2 regions of the Paenibacillus sp. S-12 genome follow, and region 2 is predicted to be linked to the other one. Evidence: riboswitches for the same ligand, from Rfam matches in the RefSeq annotation. Region 2 holds a riboswitch; the other holds the start of a gene.

Region 1 (3,171 bases), on a different contig from region 2:
AAGTCGGAGCGGGCACGCGAATTGAGGCCATTCGAATTGCGCGGGAAAAAGGCTGGCTGGACTAAATAAACAACTGGATGTACAAGATACAGGGCGGCGTGGACGTGAGACGTTTCCTGCAAGTCTTGTCTTATTCAGGTGTGACCCACCATAAACGAATATTTAGCTCATTTTCAGTTTCATTTCAGGATTAACGAACATACTATAGCCATCCCTTACATAAGGAGGTGGAACCAATGAAACGCAATTCAACCGTAGCAGCATGGACATGTCTGATGCTTCTGTTGATGGCATCGCCTGCAGCAGCGCAAAGCAGCAATGGGGAAAATGCTGTGTCAGATAAGGCCAAAGGCCAGACTGCCGTAAGTGTAGCCGCAACGAAGGTAGGACAGTCCAATGCGAAGCAGCAGGATTCGGAGACAGACAAGCAGTTAGAGCAGATACAAGCTCAGATGAAAGAGCTCCGTACAGAAATGAAACAGCTTCATGAGAAAAAGGTTCAATTGCTCGCCAAGAAGCATGGCATTTCGACAGAAGGGAAAAGCAGCAAGCAAATTCGTCAGGAACTGCGTGAGAAATTGGGCATAAAAGGACGACTGTTCCACGAGAAACATCACGATAACGGGAAGCCTGTCGAGGATCGTCAAACGCAGCTTCAGCATGAGGAAGAAAAGCATAAGGCAGCAGCAGACGCAGATGGGCTCACACCAGAAGAGATAAAGGCGAAATTCCAAGAATTAAACGGGTCAGCCAAATAAGTGTGCAGCGCCGATACAAGTATGCTGAATATCCAGATTTTAAATATTGGGACATGCGCGGCAGCGTATGTCCCTGTGTTATATAGGCTAGGAAATTGTGCAGAAACCAAAAGGTAATGATTTCGTAAATATATATAGAAGCATGAATCATTGGCATGCAGAGCTGCATAGGATAAAGGAGCCGAAATGTTACGGATGCGAGGGGATTAAATGAAACAACCCGACGAAAAGGCGCGTAGCGCTTCTCATCGGGTTATGCAGTCGTTCAATAATATTAAGAGTGCAGGAAACTAGTAAGCTATTTATCGTCTGTAGCAATAGACGAAAAGTCATTCTCGCTCAAAACTCGACGAGCACCTACATAGCGCTTCTCGTAGTAGTCCATGCTTAGGCTGTCGATGCGCGTACCCTTGCTAGTCGAAGCGTGTGCGAATTTGTTATCGCCTACGTAAATACCGACATGAGATACACCGTTGCCGCCGCTTGTGTCAAAGAAAACTAGGTCTCCTGGACGAAGCTCGTCTTTGCTTACTTTGTCGCCAGAGTCGAATTGCGACGAAGATGTGCGAGGGAGATCAATTTCGAACTTTTTGAACACGTACTTGGTAAATCCAGAGCAATCAAAGCCACTCGTTGATGTTCCACCATACTTGTACGAAATGCCTAGCAAACCGTCAATCGTGTTGTCCATTTTGGATGCTGCGAATGTGCTTCCCGCTCCGAGCGATGTAAACAAAACGCTCAGCCCGAGTACCGCTGTAACTAGCTTCTTCTTCAAAGGGAAAGCTCCTTCCGTGCCTGCGAGGTTAGCTGGAGGGTTCGGTTGAAGGACCCCTATGATCCCTGTGTTTCAAGATCAATTCACCCGTAAAAACTGGTTCCCCCGCTTTCCGGACTATCCGGAAATTCGGCAATCTGGTTTTGGGATATGTATTGCTGCGTGCGATAGTAACAATTTTGCAAGAGTTAGTGCCGCTTTCATGACAAAGTTGTAATAAATCTAGATTTATTGTAACAGACGATTTTTCCTTTGACAAATATTTTTTGTCCTTGACACGAAAAAAACTTGTCAAATCAGCGTTATTTTTCGCTGATAGACAAGTTTTTTATTTTTCTTATGCTGCTGTGCATCATTTCATCGTAACGCCTTGTAACTTTTGTAATGTTATCACTTCATGATGTCCTTATTTTCATTCCTATCTATTCATTACTTCTTGATCTATTGCTTCATTTATTTTGTTTATTTCATTTGCTGTTCAGCTTCCTGCCATACCGCATGACGAGCAGATAATCCCCACATTTTCAGCATAGTCATAATTGCAGGCAGCGCCTGTTGAATAATGAGTGCGGTAATGCCTGTGAACATTGCGGCAGCGGATGTAGACATAATGCCTATTCCAATTGTAGTTCCGATAAATATTAGAGATAGCCCGAGGATGGGCAGCAGGCGCCGCGTACCAGCCGTCACAGAGCGAATTAATGGTGTATCTGATGCGGCACCAAAGTTCAGGAACAGGAAAAGTTGGTGAACGAGCCAGCCGCCAATAAGCCAAGCGATTGCAAAGGGGGCTATGGCCATAAGCAAGGAAGTAAGAGAATTCGATGTTGACAGTGCATTCGCAGTATAGGGAACGAACCATATGGCAGGGATCGTGATGAGGAGAACTTCTAACAAATATAGGACAAGCATGGGCTTCCATACAAGCTTGATACCTTGAAAGAAGGCCAGCCCCTGCTGCTTGGGACGTGACATAGCATGGAATACGCCCGCATGAATAAAGGGCGTAAGCAGCAAATGGATGGCGATGAAGCCGATAAGGGCCCAAAAGTATGGCATATAGTCATTTGTCTTCATTAGATGGAATTGGCTTTCTGTTAGAAAGAGCTGCTTGCTCATTTCAGTAGGTGCAGGATCTGGGTAGCGGCGCAGGATAGGCGTCACGATTCCATCGACGAAACGGTAGAGGAAGAACCCCCATAACAGTTGGTACAAAAATAGAATAATCCAAATGTAAATATGATCTTTGCACCAATTCCAGCCTGATCGAACATAGGTTTTCACGCGATCACCACCCCAGAATGTTCGTAATTGCTTCGATTACCTTGATAACGGACAAGTTAACCCGCGTACGAATAGGTTCGTCGACATGAGCACGCATGTAATTGTTGATATGCTTGTTTTCGACGACAATAGTGTACAGTGGATCGACCATTACCCAGCTAAGCGGTGTTTTATGGGTTATCGTATACTGAATTCGATCTCCTTCTCCATTCCATGACTTGCGTGTTGTAGTTCCATCGGTAAATCCAAACACGATTGGAATAGAAGGATAATTGGCTCCCAGCTTGCGAATGTGAACAGTCGCTTCATATTTGATAGAGCCATTTGCTTCAATCGTACGAGATTCAATAT
Region 2 (3,171 bases):
CAACAACAACGATATCCGTTGCGTCTCAATCGCTGAATTGCGCAGAAAGCGGAAGCGGGGGAACCAATAAAGCGAATGCAGAGCTGAGTAATAGTCAGCAGCCAACGTTCGCATGGGGTGAATCCGGTACAGGAATCGATTCCTGGCTGGTAGGGCGACTCTTCGCGCCCGAATCCGTCAGCTAACCTCGTAAGCGTACGGGAGAGGCGCGCCTGATCAGATGGCGACGTACCTCTTTCTTGCAAGCAGGGCTTCGGACAGATGAACAGGAGGAAATGGATATGTACGATGCGGACCGGGTCATTGCAGTGTTCGCAGGCTGTGAGATGGGAATTGACTTTATACGCCAATTGAAAGGAGCAGGATATTCGATAGCGGGTATCGCCCATAATGGACGGTTGGCGAAGCGATTGGAAGGTATTGGAGTTACTCCGGTATGTCGAATCAATACGACGGAGCCGAAGGCGTGGGCTGTGCCTCATGTTCCAATTGGCCGAATCTATGTATTTGAACAAAGCTTTGCACTATCCTGCCGGCTGCTTCAAATATGCCGACAATGGACGACGGAGCCGATCACAATCGTAACGAAGCGTCATCATCCGCAGTCGATTTACCGATTGCTTGGTGCGAATTACGTCATTTATACGCAATCGGATCAAGTATCATTTTTACTATCTGATATCATCTAATTTATCCATATAGGCAATGCTCACCGCTGAATCCCATTCATGGGAACGGGGGAACCAACGTTCGTGCGCCAACTGTACATTTACAGTTCGCGCAAGGGGTGAATCCGGCACAGGAATCCGTTCCTGGCTGGTAGGGCGACTCTTCGCGCCCGAATCCGTCAGCTAACCTCGTAAGCGTCCAAGGAGGCAGCCTTTATTTCGTCGTGGAACAATTACGCGTACGTTTATTTGACAATGCGTGAGTGAAGCCACACGGAAAGGGTCCCTCTTTCCGTGTGGCTTTTTGTGTTGCCTGCGCGTTCTTATTGAGCCAATAAGGCTTGATAAGAACGGGATCGCGGCAGCATTGCCTGTAAGATGAGAACCTTATTCAGGAGGAGGAAGGGACAATGTTTGATGCAGTCATGATGATTCTTATCGCGCTGCTTGGACTGAGCGTATTGGGAATTCTCCATTGGTGCAAGGCGGAAGTGGAAGAACGAGGTGATCGCTCATGATGATCGTCTTATTCACCTTGATTACGGCTTTGTTCATTTACTTGTTATATGCCTTAGTCAAGCCGGAACGATTTTAGTTTAGGCAGAATCATTGTTGATATTTGTACATTAGAGAAGGGTGGAACGGAACGATGAGTGCAATCGAATGGATCGCCATTGGAATTACCTTATTGCTTGCCTTGGCGATAGCGCGTCCGATCGGAATATATATGGCAGGGGTGTTTGATAATAGCGGAGCTCCAAGACCGCTGGACTCTGTATTTGGGCCGATAGATCGATTTTTATTTACATGTTTCGGCATTAAGGACAAATCGCAAAGCTGGAAGGCATACGCCTTTACGGCAGTTGCCACCAACGTGCTGATGATTGTGGTGACATATGCAATATTCCGCCTTCAAGGGGTATTGCCGCTTAATCCGAATGGGATTCCGGGCATGGAACCGGGAGTGGCATTCAATACGGCGATCAGCTTCATGGCGAATACGAACTTGCAGCACTACAGCGGTGAAAGTGGGCTGTCCCTGCTGTCGCAAATGATGGGCATTATTTTCTTAATGTTCACGTCTCCTGCTACAGCTCTTGCGGCAGTGATGGCGATTATTCGCGGTTTGACTGGCAAACCGCTCGGCAATTTCTTGGCAGACCTTGTACGTTCGATTACGCGTATTTTCCTGCCAATTGCGATCGTTGCCAGTGTGCTGTTCATCTGGAATGGGGTACCGCAATCCTTAAGTCCAATGGAAAGTGCAGTAACTGTTGAAGGAGCAGAGCAGCACATTCCGCTTGGCCCTGTAGGAGCTATGATGTCGATTAAGGAGCTTGGCAACAATGGTGGCGGCCACTTTGGAGCGAACTCTGCTCATCCATTTGAGAATCCGAATGGTGTGACGAATTTAATTCATATTTTACTCATGCTAATGCTGTGTACAGGACTTCCATTTACCTACAGCCGTATGGTCGGCAACAAGAAGGAAGGACGAGTTCTATTCGTCTCGATGGCGATCCTGTTCCTAATTATGCTTAGTTCCTCTCTTACGGCGGAATATATGGGGAATCCGGTATTGAACGCTGCGGGATTAAGCGGACCTGGCAGCATGGAAGGGAAAGAAGTACGCATTGGCGTTGCTCAATCCTCGCTATATTCGGTCGTTACGACTGCATCAGAGACGGGCGGCGTCAATAATATGCATGATACGCTGACACCGCTTGGCGGCTTGATCCCGATGGCGAATATGATGCTGAACACCGTATTCGGCGGTGTTGGTGCAGGCTTTATGAATGTGCTGCTGTACGTCATGATTGCCGTATTCCTATCCGGTCTCATGGTCGGACGAACACCTGAGTTTCTGGGACGCAAGCTGGAAAGCCGGGAAATGAAGCTGCTGGCAGTTACTTTGCTGGTGCATCCGATCCTGATTCTTGTACCGACTGCGATTGCAGTTGCTACACAGGCGGATACGCTGTCCAATCCAGGGTTCCATGGATTGTCTCAGGCGTTGTATGAGTTTACGTCCTCGGCTGCGAACAATGGTTCCGGCTTTGAAGGGTTGGGCGACGCAACACCATTTTGGAACATTTCCACAGGGATCGTCATGTTCTTAGGGCGCTATGTATCGCTCATTACTCTGCTGGCAGTAGCCGGTTCGATGGCGAAGAAGCAGCCGATTCCGAATACAAGCGGTACGTTTCAAACGAATACGGCGCTGTTCGGTATCGTATTTGTCGGCACAGTGCTTATTGTAGGTGCTCTGACGTTCTTCCCGGCAGTCGTGCTTGGACCGGTCGCAGAACATCTGACGTTGTGGAAATAAGGGGGAACGGAAAATGAGAACGGAAAAACAGATGAAAACACCCGCACCATATGAACCGGCGCGCAGACATACTACAGATACGAAGGAACGGAGCATGTTCCAAGGCAGCTTAATGCGGGCAGCCTCGATTGATGCGCTGCGAAAGTTTGATCCGCGTCAGATGGTTAAAAATCC

What was found. Region 2 has a riboswitch for cyclic di-AMP ahead of kdpF (K(+)-transporting ATPase subunit F). Riboswitches for the same ligand answer to the same signal wherever they lie in the genome.
Region 1: it holds a riboswitch for cyclic di-AMP, as region 2 does, so the genes downstream of both, NO352_RS22435 (C40 family peptidase) here and kdpF (K(+)-transporting ATPase subunit F) in region 2, are expected to answer to the same signal.

What each region holds. Positions count from the first base shown of each region.
Region 1 is NZ_JASIUF010000024.1:40,931-44,101, forward strand. It holds gene NO352_RS22425 (response regulator transcription factor) at 1-65, shown strand, start outside; gene NO352_RS22430 (hypothetical protein) at 237-758, shown strand; gene NO352_RS22435 (C40 family peptidase) at 1,057-1,536, opposite strand; cyclic di-AMP (ydaO/yuaA leader) riboswitch at 1,540-1,681, opposite strand; gene NO352_RS22440 (carbamoyl transferase) at 1,999-2,820, opposite strand; gene NO352_RS22445 (M1 family metallopeptidase) at 2,825-3,171, opposite strand, start outside.
Region 2 is NZ_JASIUF010000004.1:14,339-17,509, forward strand. It holds cyclic di-AMP (ydaO/yuaA leader) riboswitch at 21-211, shown strand; gene NO352_RS02345 (hypothetical protein) at 282-689, shown strand; cyclic di-AMP (ydaO/yuaA leader) riboswitch at 704-881, shown strand; gene kdpF (K(+)-transporting ATPase subunit F) at 1,186-1,263, shown strand; gene kdpA (potassium-transporting ATPase subunit KdpA) at 1,318-2,997, shown strand; gene kdpB (potassium-transporting ATPase subunit KdpB) at 3,092-3,171, shown strand, end outside.